DNA from 2 places in the Pseudomonas sp. ArH3a genome. Region 2 is predicted to be linked to the other one. Evidence: riboswitches for the same ligand, from Rfam matches in the RefSeq annotation. Region 2 holds a riboswitch; the other holds the start of a gene.
The links. A riboswitch is a leader RNA that binds a small molecule or an ion and turns the genes downstream of it on or off. The one in region 2 is predicted to bind cobalamin.
Positions count from the first base shown of each region.

Region 1: linked by a shared signal. The riboswitch ahead of K0P33_RS13770 (CbtB-domain containing protein) and the one ahead of cobO (cob(I)yrinic acid a,c-diamide adenosyltransferase) in region 2 are both predicted to bind cobalamin.

Region 1 is NZ_CP080330.1:2,986,085-2,993,645, reverse strand. Features, by position in the region: gene K0P33_RS13775 (IS110 family transposase) at 573-1,514, opposite strand; cobalamin riboswitch at 1,850-2,055, shown strand; gene K0P33_RS13770 (CbtB-domain containing protein) at 2,151-2,339, shown strand; gene K0P33_RS13765 (CbtA family protein) at 2,351-3,058, shown strand; gene K0P33_RS13760 (cobalamin biosynthesis protein) at 3,055-3,447, shown strand; gene cobM (precorrin-4 C(11)-methyltransferase) at 3,517-4,263, shown strand; gene nfuA (Fe-S biogenesis protein NfuA) at 4,375-4,959, opposite strand; gene K0P33_RS13745 (acyltransferase family protein) at 5,018-6,043, opposite strand; gene K0P33_RS13740 (fatty acid cis/trans isomerase) at 6,130-7,561, opposite strand, start outside.
Region 2 is NZ_CP080330.1:5,091,969-5,099,529, reverse strand. Features, by position in the region: gene hda (DnaA regulatory inactivator Hda) at 1-357, shown strand, start outside; gene K0P33_RS23275 (NlpC/P60 family protein) at 571-1,215, shown strand; gene K0P33_RS23270 (C40 family peptidase) at 1,360-1,899, shown strand; gene K0P33_RS23265 (sorbosone dehydrogenase family protein) at 2,047-3,360, opposite strand; cobalamin riboswitch at 3,460-3,708, shown strand; gene cobO (cob(I)yrinic acid a,c-diamide adenosyltransferase) at 3,787-4,398, shown strand; gene K0P33_RS23255 (cobyrinate a,c-diamide synthase) at 4,395-5,783, shown strand; gene bluB (5,6-dimethylbenzimidazole synthase) at 5,780-6,430, shown strand; gene cbiB (adenosylcobinamide-phosphate synthase CbiB) at 6,427-7,335, shown strand; gene cobD (threonine-phosphate decarboxylase CobD) at 7,328-7,561, shown strand, end outside.

The DNA of each region.
Region 1 (7,561 bases), 2.1 Mb from region 2:
CCCCCGCTCCAAAGCCTGCGTTCGGCCAGCGTGGTTAACGGGGCGCCTCAGATCAAGATCAAAAGCACGGCGGCCTAGTAGCCGACCTGAGTGGTTAGATCAAAAGCAAGCCGAGGCGGCCTGACAGCCGACCTGATCTTGGAAGATGAAACTCAATCAAATGTGGGAGCTGGCTTGCCTGCGATGGCATCGGCTGGTTATGCCTGACACACCGAGGTGCTTGCATCGCAGGCAAGCCAGCTCCCACAGAAAAGCAGAGCACTGCGGTGCTGGCAGCCAAGCCCGCTCCCACAGTTGGATCTCGGTACATCAGACAGAGAGTGTGCTGCTGTGCTTTTGCCCTGCTTTTGCTTCTACCACTCAGGTCGGCTACTAGGCCGCCGTGCTCTTGCTCTTGCTTTTGATCTTGATCTTGATCTTGATCTTGATCTGAGGCGCCCCGTTAACCACGATGGCCGAACGCAGGCTTGAATCCGTGGGTAACCCGGCAGGACGCCGGGTTAGCCGCGATGGGCCAAGGATGGCCCATCGCGGCGGCCCACGGATTCAAGCCGAAGCAACCGTGTCGAAATTCAAGCCATTTCAGCGAAATGCTTTTGATCGCGCACCATCGCATTCAAGATCGTCAGCAGCTTTCTCATGCATGCAACCAGCGCTACTTTCTTCGTCTTTCCTGCAGCAAGCAGATGGTTGTAGAACCTCTCGATCACCGGGTTATGGCTCTTCGAGGACAAGACGGCCATGTAAAGCACACTTCGAACCTCAGCTCGACCACCCCATATCCGTCTACGCCCTTTGTAGAGGCCGCTATCGCAGTTAAAAGGCGCCACACCAACCAAGGCAGCCACTTGTTTGCGATTAACCTTGCCCAGCTCCGGAACCATCGCCAGCAGCGAAAGTGCGAGCACGTTGCCAACACCAGCGACCTCGCGTAGCAAATCATAATTGGCCTTCCAGACCGGGGAAGCCTTGATGGCTTCGTGCAAGTCATCGTCTGTGCTTTTAAGCCGCTTTTGAAGCCAGGTGATATGTGCCTTGATGTCTCTTCGAAGTGCCTTGAATACCGCCTGCTTCAGCCGAGACTCCTCCGCCACGATCATGTCGATGAGTTGGCGGCGTCGAGTGAGTAGATCTGCCAGCTCACGAGTGTGTTCATCTGGCATCTCTCGAATCTCGGGTTTGACCGCCTGGGCAAACTCCGCAATCACCTGGGCATCCAGAGCATCGGTTTTAGCCAACCGACCGGTAGCTTTGGCGAAATCACGCACCTGGCGGGGGTTGACGACAACGACTGGCAGTCCCGCAGCGCAAAGCTCCGCAGCCGCAAGCCGCTCATATCCCCCAGTTGCTTCCAACACCACCAAAACCGGCTCCTGAGCCTTGAGATGTTTAGCTAAACGCTGGATATCTTCTTGAGTATTGAAAAACTGTTCGACTTGGCCAGTGGTGCTGACAAATGAGTCGAGCTTGTTTTTGGAAACATCAATTCCGACAAACGCAGAGTCATGGTCCATGGTGTTTTCCTCACGTCCAACCTTGCAGAATCGGGCTTCGCGCCCTGGCAACCGTTCGGACTAGTTTAGGAAGGAATCTGCTTCGACCCACGCTCACTCACGATCTCGAAATCCGAGGGCATAACGGTCTGAAGCAGATGAAAATCATCTTACAAGGGCACACCGAGCCTAAGCGAGGTGCCGAGTGGTGGGGCAAGAGCCCTTTTGGTTACTTTTGGGGCTCTTTTCCAAAAGTGACCCGCTGTAAGAGCGGAACCCTACGAAGCCGTTGCCGCAGCAACGGATATGTACCCCAAAAAAACTCCCAATTGACTCCCCTCCCACCCCCATGCTCTCCTACACATCTTGTTTCGGGTGCCCTTCACAGGGTGAAACGGGAAACCGGTAAATCATGCATACATGACCAGTCCGGTGCTGCCCCCGCAACGGTAAGCGAGCGAAGCGTCACAGCCACTGTGCCTGCAAGGCATGGGAAGGCGATGCTTTTTAGACCCAGTGTCCCTCGCAAGCCCGGAGACCGGCCCGAAAAATCAGATAACAAACCCGCGGTGGGCGGGCGCTGTTCAGAACCCCGCGTGCCCGGCTCGCGGGGTTTCCATGCGCCCGTTTCACCCTGACACCCAGAAGGGACGCGCCATGTCGATCATCAGCAGCACCTCGCACACCGCCAGCAGCACCACCACCCTGAGCCAACGCCTGACCGCCGCCATCGGTGCGTCGATCCTCGGCGCGTGCCTGGTGTATTTCGCCGGTTTCTCGCATATCGAAGCGGTGCACAACGCCGCCCACGATACCCGCCACAGCGCCGCGTTCCCGTGCCACTGAGACCTGCCGACATGATCAAGCGTATCGCCCAAACCGCAGGCTTCACCGGCTTGCTGGCCGCCCTGTTGCTGACTCTGCTGCAAAGCTTCTGGGTCGCCCCGCTGATTCTGCAGGCGGAAACCTTTGAAAACGCCCCGGCCGCTGCCGAAGTAATACCCCATGAACATGCACAAGGCGCCGCCGCTCACACCCACGACGCGGAAGCCTGGGAGCCGGAAAACGGCTGGCAACGTGTGTTGTCGACTACCGGCGGTAATCTGGTGGTGGCGGTTGGTTTTGCCCTGATGCTGGCCGGTCTCTATACCTTGCGCGCACCGACCCGCACGGCTCAAGGCTTGCTGTGGGGCTTGGCCGGTTACGCGACGTTTGTACTCGCGCCGACCCTGGGCCTGCCGCCGGAGTTGCCGGGCACCGCCGCCGCTGACCTGGCCCAACGTCAGGTCTGGTGGATTGGCACGGCTGCGTCCACCGCTACCGGTATCGCGCTGCTGGTGTTTGGCCGCAGCTGGCTGCTCAAAGTGTTGGGCGTGGCGATCCTGGCCGTGCCGCATCTGATCGGTGCGCCGCAGCCTGAAGTGCATTCGATGCTGGCTCCAGAAGCGTTGGAAGCACAATTCAAAATCGCTTCGCAGCTGACCAACGTCGCCTTCTGGCTGGCCTTGGGTCTGATCAGCGCTTGGCTGTTCCGCCGCAACCGCGACGGTCAATACTCGGCATGACCCTGGTGGTCGGCCTGGGTTGCCAGCGGGGCTGTGATGTTCACACCCTGCTGGGCCTGCTCGACACTGCCCTCGCCGAGGGCAGTATCGAACGCCATCGCATCACCGCGCTGGCCAGTCTTGACCGCAAGCAGAATGAACCTGGGCTGCTCGCTCTAGCAAAGGTGCTGAACCTGCCATTGCACTGTTTCAGCGCCGCACAATTGACGGTTTTTGAACACCGTCTTAGCCACAAATCAGAGGTCGCTTTTGCCCATACCGGCTGTTACGGCATCGCCGAAAGCGCCGCGCTGGCCTTGGCTGAACAGCTCTCCCACGGCCCTGCCCGCCTGCTGATCACGCGCAAAAAAGTCGCCCAGGCCACCTTTGCATTAGCCTGCGCCGACTAAAAACCCGATAATCGCCCTTCTCGATCATGAGCAATCTTCATGCTCGCCCGATTTTCAACAGGAACTCCCATGACCGTCTACTTCATCGGCGCTGGCCCCGGCGACCCGGAATTGATCACCGTCAAAGGCCAGCGGCTGATCCGCAGCTGCCCGGTGATCATCTATGCCGGCTCGCTGGTGCCGGCGGCGGTATTGGAGGGCCATCAGGCGAAACAGGTGGTTAACAGCGCCGAATTGCACCTCGAGCAAATCATCGACTTGATCACGGCAGCCCATGCCAAGGGCCATGATGTGGCGCGCGTACACTCCGGCGACCCCAGCCTGTATGGGGCGATTGGTGAGCAAATCCGTCATTTGCGTGAGTTGAATATCCCCTTTCAGATCATTCCAGGCGTCACGGCGGTGGCGGCCTGCGCGGCATTGCTGGAGACGGAACTGACCCTGCCGGGTATCGCCCAAAGCGTGATCCTGACCCGCTACGCCGATAAAACCAGCATGCCGGCCGGTGAGGATTTCGACAGCCTGGCGCGCCACGGCACGACCATGGCGATTCACTTGGGGGTTAATCATCTGGAGAAGATCGTTGCTGAGCTGCTACCGCATTACGGTGCGGATTGCCCGATTGCCGTGGTGCACCGCGCGACGTGGCCGGATCAGGATTGGGTGGTGGGTACGTTGGTGGACATTGCCGAGAAAGTGGCCGCCAAGGGTTTCCGTCGTACGGCGCTGATTGTGGTGGGTCGGGTGCTGGCGAACGACAGCTTCAGCGAGTCGTCGCTGTATCGCGCGGGTCACGCGCACCTCTATCGGCCCTGATAAAACACAGTTGATCATCTTTGTTAGATATATATTGCAAAGCATTGAATTACATACATAAAAAAACGGCGCTCACGGGGCGCCGTTTTTTGTTCGCAGTGAACACCTTACTCAGTAGTAGGCGTTTTCTTTCTGCGTGTGGTCAGTCACGTCACGTACGCCCTTGAGCTCAGGAATGCGCTCGAGCAGGGTGCGCTCGATGCCTTCGCGCAGGGTCACGTCCGCCTGGCCACAGCCTTGGCAGCCACCGCCGAATTTGAGTACGGCGATACCGTCTTCCACGACGTCGATCAAGCTGACCTGCCCGCCGTGGCTGGCCAGCCCCGGGTTGATTTCGGTTTGCAGGTAGTAGTTGATGCGCTCGTTGACCGGGCTGTCGGCGTTGACGTTTGGCACCTTGGCGTTGGGCGCCTTGATGGTCAACTGGCCGCCCATGCGGTCGGTGGCGTAGTCGACCACGGCGTCGTCGAGGAAAGCTTCGCTGAAGTTGTCGATGTACGCGGTGAAGCTTTTGAGCCCCAGGGCGGTGTCTTCAGGTTTTTCTTCCCCAGGCTTGCAGTAGGCGATGCAAGTCTCAGCGTATTGGGTGCCGGGCTGGGTGATGAAGACGCGGATGCCGATACCCGGGGTGTTCTGCTTGGACAGCAGGTCAGCCAGGTAATCGTGGGCGGCGTCGGTAATGGTTATGGCAGTCATGGAAACTCCTCACAGGCTTGCGGGCAGTTTACGCCAAACATTACAGAGGCACAAAGTCCTAGTGTTTTTGTCGGGAAAGGCGTGTCGGGTCATCCATGCCAAACCAACGCTTGAACACGCGATAGCTGCCCTTTTCCAGCCATTGGTAGCTCGCAAATGCACACAATGCCGTCACTGCGATGCAAACGGGCAGGATCGCATAAGGGTCTATGCCCGTGTGTTCCGCAGCCCATCGCCCAGCGTACAGCACCATCGTGTGGATCAAATACACCGAATAAGAGCAATCCCCGAGCATCTTCAACAGGCGCGAGCCCTTGAAGTAAGGCTCCAGTGTCACACAGCTGATGACGAGTACCGCGCTGGGCACGCCCCACTCCAGCGAACGGGGTACATCTGCGCCGATATAAATCGCTACTAACGCACCCACGATACCCAACAACGGCAGCCACGCCCTGGCCCGGCACAGACCACGGCGATACAGCATGCCGATCACAATGCCCATCAGAAACTCCAGGACAATGTCGTTGCTGTAAAAACCGCCGGCCAGGTTCAAAGCCGGACTGATGATGCCGCACACAAGATAGAGCAGCCCGGCCACCACCCAAAACCGATACGACGTACGAACCCACAAGGCCAAGGCGAACAGAAGATAAAACAGCATCTCGAAGTTGAGGGTCCAGCCGACGTCCAACAGCGGATAGATCCCAAAGCCCGCGGGGTGCTGGGCAGGGATAAACAGCATCGACAGGGCCACGTGGCTCAGCACCCACTCATCATTTGGGAACATCGCGGGCACCGCCACGATCAGCAGGGCCATGAGCAGGGTATAGAACCAATATGCCGGCGCGATCCTTGCCACGCGCATAAGCATAAAACGCCACGGTGTCAGGGCTTTGTCTGCGCTCGCAAGGAAAATCACCAGGCCACTGATGACAAAGAAAATATCCACGCCAACGGCGCCTTTGTCGGCAAACAGATACTCCAGCGGGCCATGGACCTCAAAGTTGAAAAAAACCTGCATGAAGTGGTGCCCCACCACCACCCACGCTGCCAAGGCACGTAGCGCCTGCACTGAAATCAGCATCATCGGAATACCTGTTCCAATCCCGCAAGATAGATACCCGACTGCTTCAGCACTCGCTTAGAGAGATGACTGAGTCACTGCAATACTTATAGGTTCTCATACCGGTTCATGTCCAGAACCCCCTCTTCCACCGGCGTGGTTTCGCGGATGTACTGTGACAAGTCGTGAAAGTACTGCCAGAACTGCGGATGGCTGCGGCGTATGCCCCAACGGTCGACAATCTTCTCAAACCGCTTGGCATCCTTGGCATTCTCCATCGCTGCCACAAACTCCGGCACTTGCTGCGCCGGAATATTGAACATGAAGTTCGGGTAACTGCTCAGCACGCCCGGATAGACAGTCAACGTGTCCAACCCCGGCTGATAGCGATAAGCCTCACCCAACAAAAACGCCACATTACTGTGCGCCCGATTACGCAGCAGGCTGTAAACCACCCGCTGACCATTGGCCGTCTCAACCCGCAGCATCGTAGCCTCAGGCAACTGATCAATCACCTTGAGCCCCGCCGCCGGCCGCGACGTCAGACGGCTCAGCGCCTGCTCCGCATCCTGTAACGCTGGATCAATCCCATCGCGCGAGCAATAGGCCCCGGTACAGCGGTTGATCGGATCCGGACTAGCGTTCAGGTTGCCATAGCGCGTCAACAACTGGTTGGCAAAATCTCGCTTCGGATCCTTTTCATCCAAATGCAGCCCGCTCGGTTTATCGTCATCAATAGCTTCATAGTCCAGCCACAGCTTGAGTTTGCCGCTGTTCTGGTACCAATCATCCATAAAATCATCGCGAGTATCCGCCGGCATCAGGCGCAGGAAGTTCTGCTCGGCGCCATTGCGGATCAGGTCGAAGTACAGCCGGGTCTGGGCTTGATGGGACACGTTGCCGAACACATCGAAGTTCACCGCCAACTGATAATAGGTGCGCTCCAGCAGCGGATAGTCAAACAGCCACATCGTCTGCGGTACCTCACCGATCAAGCCCTTGTTCACCGAAGCGCTGTCGAAGTGGCGGAAAATGCTCAACAAGGCATTGTCATTACCGGCCCACAGGCTGGACCAACTCGGTGGCGGCAAATCAGCGTAGCTGTCACGGCGCAAGGCTTCGTATTGGTTGCGCTTGTCGCGATACGCCAACCACAGGCTGAGCACGCTGCCCACGTCGTCGTTCTGCCCCGGCATCGCCAGCAATGGCGTGGCCTGGCCGCGATAACGCGCATCGGTGATGTACAGGTCGTGGTCCGGGTCCTGGAACAGGGTCCAGAAGTTGTCGCGAATCACATCCGTAGCAATCTGCCCACGGCACACCGGCCCACGAATAAAGGTGCGCACGAAGTATTCGGCGTTATCGAGCATAAATTGGTAGCGCGCTTTGGCCGGAATCGCCTCGAACGTCTCGAACGGATTGGCCCGGCGCCCGGGGCCGTAGCCCGGCAAGGCGTTGACTTGCCAGTCACCGGCGTAGAACAGCGCTTTGATCCGCGCCATTTTTGCCGCGCTGAACGGGTACGTGATGTGGGTTTTA
Region 2 (7,561 bases):
GAGGCGCTGTTTCACCTGTTCAATCGCTTGCGTGACAGCGGCCGGCGCCTGTTGATCGCCGCGTCCACCTCGCCACGTGAGCTGCCAGTGAAGCTGGCCGACCTCAAGTCGCGCCTGACCCTGGCGCTGATCTTCCAAATGCGCCCGCTGTCCGACGAAGACAAACTGCGCGCCTTGCAATTGCGCGCATCCCGTCGCGGCTTGCACCTCACCGATGAGGTCGGGCACTTTATCCTCACCCGTGGCACCCGCAGCATGAGCGCGTTGTTCGATTTGCTCGAACAACTCGATCAGGCCTCTTTGCAGGCTCAGCGCAAGCTCACCATTCCTTTCCTCAAGGAAACCCTCGGCTGGTAGCCAGCCCTTGTATTACGGGGCTTTCGGCAAATTTCAGGCGCCAGAAAACCTGCGTTTGGGCCGCTTTGGCCACGCAAAAGGCGCGTATAGGGTATTAAGGGCTTAGATGTCATAGTCCAAACAAGAAGTCACATAGATCACGATTGAATTTGCAAATCGATGTGATAGAGGGCATAGTCTCGGCTTCTTTACACATCAGCCACGGTCGTGCCCATGCTAAATCGCTTCGCACCCCTCGTGCCTCTCGCACTCGTTACCCTGTTGTTTGGTTGCGCCACCCACACTCAAAACGTGGCTGAGCAGCAAAAACCAGCACAACAGTCTCAGGCAAAATTCGTTGCAGCGCAGTCTTCCACTGTCTATCAGGAAGCTCTCTATAAAGAAGAGCAGGCAACTGAGAAAGAACTCGCCGCCTTCGCCGGCAGCAAGCCTTACCAGCTTCCAGTTCTGGCCGACAGCATCCTCGAACGCGGCATGTCCCTGATCGGTACCCGTTACCGTTTCGGCGGCACCTCCGAAGCCGGTTTCGACTGCAGCGGCTTCATCGGCTATCTGTTCCGTGAAGAAGCGGGCATGAATCTGCCTCGCTCCACGCGCGAAATGATCAACGTGGATGCACCGTTGGTCGCACGCAAGAACCTCAAGCCCGGTGATCTGCTTTTCTTTAGTACGGCTGGCCGTGGTCGTGTGAGCCATGCCGGTATCTACTTGGGCGATAACCAGTTTATCCACTCCAGCAGCCGTCGCAGTGGCGGTGTTCGAGTCGACAACCTGGGTGACAGCTACTGGAGCAAAACCTTCATCGAAGCCAAGCGTGCACTCGCCATGGCCCCGACTACGGTTACCGCTAGTAAGTAAAGTTAAAGTGATACTTGAAGTTTGACGTGTAAGCGCTAGAATCCCTGGACATTGTTGTAATCCGTTCGCGCGAGCTTTGCTTGCGCGTTCTGGTTTTCAGCGCTCGGCAGCGAAAGCCGCATCCAGACCAGGATTGTTCTGCCCATGTCGACCTCAGCCCGCCTCATTCTTCTGGTGTGCGCCGCGCTTCTCAGCGCCTGCGCAAGCCGACCACCGCCGCCCGCCCCTGTAGCGGTCAAGCCTAAGCCGGTGTTCAACTACTCCACGCAAAATTTCTCGCCGGCAGCCGAAGACGTGCTCTTCCGTGCGCTGGGCCTGGTCGGCACGCCTTATCGTTGGGGCGGTAATACGCCGGACTCCGGGTTTGATTGCAGCGGCTTGATCGGGTTTGTCTACCGTGACGCTGCGGGCATCAGCCTGCCGCGCACCACCCGTGAATTGATCGTGATGCGTGCCCAGGATGTGAGCGAAAACAACCTGCAGACCGGTGACCTGATCTTCTTCGCGACCGGCGGCGGCTCACAGGTAAGCCACGCGGGTATCTACGTGGGCGAAGGGCGATTCGTACATGCACCGCAAACCGGCGGTACGGTGAAGCTCGATACCCTGTCCAAGGCCTATTGGCAGAATGCTTATTTGAGCGCCAAGCGTGTATTGCCTGCGAATCTGGCGCGCAACCCCTAGAAATCAAAATGTGGGAGCAGTGCTTTTGTGGGAGCCGGGCTTGCCCGCGATGCAGGCACCTCGGTCTTATCGTTAAACCGAGTTGATGCCATCGCAGGCAAGCCAACCCCCAAAAAAAGCCCGCTCCCACATTGGTTTTATGGCGTCTTACTTAGCCGCCGACACCCGCCACACCTTATTCCCCACATCATCGGCCACCAGCAAATCCCCCTGCTGATCAATTACCACGCCCACCGGCCGGCCCATGGCTTTTTCATCACTGTTGAGGAACCCCGTCAGCACATCCACCGGCTGCCCTTTAGGCTGACCACCCTCAAACGGCACGAAAATTACCTTGTAGCCACTGTGCGGCTTGCGGTTCCACGAACCATGCTGGCCGATAAACGCGCCGTTGCTGAACTGCGCCGGGAGTTTGCTGCCCTCAGCGAAGGTCAGGCCTAAAGACGCAGTGTGCGGGCCCACCGCATAGTCCGGGGCGATGGCCTTGGCGACCAGGTCCAGATTCTGCGGTGAAACGCGTATATCCACATGCTGCCCGTAGTAACTGAACGGCCAGCCATAAAACGCGCCGTCCTTGACCGAAGTGATGTAGTCCGGCACCAGGTCGCTGCCGATTTCATCGCGTTCATTCACCGCCGTCCACAGCTTGCCACTCTGCGGTTCCCAAGCCATGCCGTTGGGGTTACGCAAGCCGGAGGCAAAAATGCGGTGCTGGCCGGTGGCGCGGTCGACTTCCCAGATCGCCGCGCGACCTTCTTCCGCCGCCAAGCCGTTCTCGCCGACGTTGCTGTTGGAGCCGACACTCACATACAACTTGCTGCCGTCCTTGCTGGCCACCACGTTTTTCGTCCAGTGGTGGTTAATGCTACCGCCGGGCAAGTCGACCACTTTGGTGCCGGCGGCCTTGATTGCGGTTTCGCCCGGCTGATAAGGAAAGCGCAACAGCTTGTCCGAGTCGGCGACATACAAGTCGTTGCCGACCAAGGTCATGCCGAACGGCGAGTTGAGGTTCTCCAGGAACACCGTGCGCGTTTCGGCGACGCCGTCGTGGTTGGCATCACGCAGCAGCGTGATGCGGTTCGGGCTCGGCACGCCGGCGCCGGCGCGGCCCATGACCTTTTCCATCACCCAGCCGCGAATGCCCTTGGAGTCATCCGGCTTGGGCGGGGCGTTGGTTTCTGCCACCAGTACATCACCGTTGGGCAACACATACAGCCAGCGCGGGTGGTCCAGGCCTTCGGCAAATGCCGCGACCTGAGTACCGGCTGCGGCTGTCGGCTTCGCGCCCTCTGGCCAGCCAATCGCCGGGGCGATATTCACGGTGGGGATCAGGGTTTTGTTCGGCTCCGGCAGCTTAGGCGAGGGCCCGGTGCCGTCTGAGACCTTCAGAGTAGAGCTTTCACCGCAGGCGGCGAGGGTGCCTGCCAGCATGATCAGTAGGGCGAGTCTGGTTTTATGCATGGTTTTCTCCTTAATACCTGTAAGGGTAGAGGTGTTTGCCGGTCAGATCGTTCCAGTACAAGGCCAGCTTTAATTGACGCTCCACCCCCAACCCACTAACCTTCGCGGCTTGTTCCAGGTGCTCTGTGACCGGTGGGTCGACAGAGTGAAACAGGGAAGCCGGTGAGTGAGCGCACTTCTACACAGTGCTGCCGCAATTCCGGCGCTGCCCCCGCAACGGTAAATGAGTGAAAACGGTGCCTTTTGCCACTGTATCTACGTGATATGGGAAGGCGCACCGTTGGCCTGCTTTCTATAAAGGGAGGCCACTCATGAGTCCGGAGACCGGCCTGAAACATCCAACAGCATCACGGTGGGCGATGCTTGGCTGTCTGTTATTTCTTTTTCCTGCCCGCCGTTTTTGTCCAGCCCCAACGGAGAGCTGTCATGACCGATTCCCCCGACCGCGACGAACGCCACCTGGCGCGCATGCTGCGCAAAAAAGCCGTGATCGATGAACGTATCGCCAATTCCCCGAGCGAATGCGGCTTGCTGCTGGTATTGACCGGCAACGGCAAAGGCAAGAGCAGCTCGGCGTTTGGCATGCTCGCCCGCGCCATGGGCCACGGCATGCAGTGCGGCGTGGTGCAGTTCATCAAGGGGCGCAACAGCACCGGTGAGGAACTGTTCTTCCGCCGCTTCCCCGAGCAAGTGCGCTTTCACGTGATGGGCGAAGGCTTCACCTGGGAAACCCAGGACCGCCAGCGCGACATCGCCGCCGCCGAAGCCGCCTGGGCAGTTTCCCGCGAACTGCTGCAAGACCCTTCCATCGGCCTTGTGGTGCTGGATGAACTGAACATCGCCCTCAAGCACGGCTACCTTGATCTGGACCAGGTACTCAGCGACCTGCAAGCCCGCCCGCCGATGCAGCACGTGGTGGTCACCGGCCGTGGCGCTAAGCCTGAGCTGATCGAAATGGGCGACACCGTCACCGAAATGGGCATGCTCAAGCACGCGTTCCAGGCCGGTATCAAGGCACAGAAGGGCGTCGAACTTTGAATCAGCCCCGTCATTGCCCGGCCGTCCTGATCGCCGCACCGGCGTCCGGCCAAGGCAAAACCACCGTCACCGCCGCGCTGGCGCGTTTGCACCGCAACCTGGGGCGCAAGGTGCGCGTGTTCAAATGCGGGCCGGACTTTCTTGACCCGATGATCCACGAACGCGCCAGCGGTGCGCCGGTGTATCAATTGGACATGTGGATGGTCGGTGAGCAGGAAAGTCGCCGTTTGCTGTGGGAGGCGGCGGGCGAAGCCGACCTGATCCTGATCGAAGGCGTGATGGGCCTGTTCGACGGCACGCCCTCCAGCGCTGACCTGGCGCGGCACTTTGGCGTGCCGGTGCTCGGGGTGATCGACGGCACCGCCATGGCCCAGACCTTTGGTGCGCTGGCCTTGGGCTTGGCGCGCTATCAGCCCGACCTGCCGTTCGCCGGCGTGCTGGCCAACCGCGTCGGCACCCTGCGCCATGCACAATTGCTCGAAGGCAGCCTCACCGAAGGCCTGCGCTGGTACGGCGCGCTGTCGCGGGAAACCGGGATCGAATTGCCCAGCCGCCACCTGGGTCTGGTGCAAGCCAGCGAATTGAATGACCTCGACGTGCGCCTGGACGCCGCCGCCCAAGCCCTGGGCAGCAGTTGCGAAGTAGCCTTGCCGCCACCGGTGACCTTCGCCGCGCCTGAAGTGATCGAAGCCGAGCCCTTGCTGGCCGGCGTGCGCATCGCTGTCGCCCGTGACGAAGCCTTTGCCTTCACCTATGGCGCCAGCCTCGACCTGCTGCGGGCGATGGGCGCCGAGTTGTGCTTCTTCTCGCCGATTCACGATAGCGAATTACCTGACGCCGACAGCCTCTATTTGCCCGGTGGTTACCCGGAATTGCACCACCAGGCGCTGTCGGAAAACACCCCGATGCTCGACGCGATCCGCGCCCATCACGCCGCCGGTAAACCCATGCTCGCTGAATGTGGCGGCATGCTTTATTTACTGGACTCGCTGACCGATGTCGACGGCACCCGTGCCGAACTGGTCGGCCTGCTGCAAGGGGATGCGGTGATGCAAAAGAAACTCGCAGCCCTGGCCCTGCAAAGCGTCGAGTTGCCGGAAGGCGTACTGCGCGGTCACACCTATCACCATTCCCTGACCAGTACTGAGTGGCAGCCAATTGCTCGTGGGCTTAGCCCTAACGGCGGGCGCGGTGCTGAGGCGGTTTACCGACAGGGGCGGATGACGGCTTCCTACGTGCACTTTTACTTTCCCTCCAACCCTACGGCGGTGGCTGCTTTGTTTGCGCCGAGCCTTGAGAGTGCTATCGCAGGCAAGCCAGCTCCCACATCGACAGCGTTCGCAAATCAAAATGTGGGAGCGGGCTTGCCCGCGATAGGGCCATGACTGACAACGCCTACCCCCAAGCCGAACGCGACGCCGTCTACCGCGCCATCGCCGAACGCCGCGACATGCGCCACTTCACAGGTGGCAGCGTGGCCCCCGACTTGCTGCACCGCCTGCTCCAGGCCGCGCACCAGGCGCCCAGCGTCGGCTTGATGCAGCCCTGGCGGTTTATCCGCATCAGCGACCGCCCATTGCGCGGGCAGATTCAGCAACTGGTGGAAGAAGAGCGCGTGCGCACCGCCGAGGCGCTGGGCGAGCGCTCCGATGAATTCATGAAGCTCAAGGTCGAAGGCATCCACGACTGCGCCGAAGTGCTGGTGGCGGCACTGATGGATGACCGCGAACGCCATATCTTTGGCCGTCGCACCTTGCCGGAAATGGACATGGCGTCGTTGTCCTGCGCGATCCAGAATCTGTGGCTGGCGGCTCGTGTCGAAGGCCTTGGCATGGGCTGGGTCTCGTTGTTCGAACCGCAAGCCCTGGCCGACCTGCTGGGCTTGCCGCCCGGTGCCAAACCCCTGGCGGTGTTGTGCCTGGGCCCGGTCGCCGAGTTCTACCCGGCACCGATGTTGCAGCTCGAAGGCTGGACCGAACCACGGCCGCTGAGTGACATGTTGTATGAGAATGTGTGGGGAGTGAGTCAATGAGTGTGGCCTTGCTGTGTGTCGCTGCCGTGGCGCTGGATGCGCTGCTGGGCGAGCCCAAGCGCTGGCATCCGCTGGTGGCGTTCGGCAACTTCGCCGGGCGCATCGAGCAGCGTTTCAACAGCGGTGGCCGCGGCTGGCGCAGCCACGGCGTGACCGCGTGGTTTGTCGCGGTGGTGCCGCTGACCCTGCTGGCCACCGCGTTGTCATGGGCGCCGTATATCGGCTGGGCGTTGGAGATTCTGGCGTTGTACCTGGCGCTGGGCATGCGCAGCCTTGGCGAACATGTGATCCCGGTCGCCCAGGCGTTGCGCAGTGATGACCTGGATGAAGCGCGCAAGCGCGTGAGTTACCTGGTCAGCCGCCAGACCAGTGAACTGGACAGCACCGAAGTCGCGCGTGCCGCCACCGAATCGGTGCTGGAGAACGGCAGCGATGCGGTGTTCGCCGCACTGTTCTGGTTTGTCGTCGCTGGCGTGCCGGGCGTGGTGCTCTATCGCCTGAGCAACACCCTCGACGCCATGTGGGGCTATCGCAACGAGCGCTTTGAGCGCTTCGGCTGGGCGGCGGCAAAGATCGACGATGTACTCAACTATATTCCCGCGCGCTTGGTGGCTTTGACCTACGCCGTACTCGGCAAAACCCGCCTGGCGCTCAAATGCTGGCGCACCCAGGGCCCGACGTGGGACAGCCCTAACGCAGGGCCAGTGATGGCCGCCGGTGCGGGCGCATTGGGGGTGGAACTGGGTGGCGCGGCGATTTATCACGGTGAGCTGCATCAGCGCCCGCAACTGGGCGAAGGCCCGGCGGCGGATGCCGACGCTATCGACCGCGGCTGGCAACTGGTGCAGCGCGGTGTGTGGTTATGGCTGTTGATCCTCTGCGCGGGGGCGCAATTCTATGCTTGAACACGGTGGCCGGCTGCGTAAGGCAGTGATTCAGTACGGGATTGCCGAGGCGGATTGGCTCGACCTGTCCAGCGGCCTGGCGCCCTGGCCGTGGCCGATCCCTGAGATCCCGTTGCGGGCCTGGGCGCGCTTGCCGGAAACCGATGACGGCCTGGAGAAGGCCGCCAGCGAATACTACGGCGCTGCTCACGTGCTGCCGGTGGCGGGTTCCCAGGCAGCCATCCAA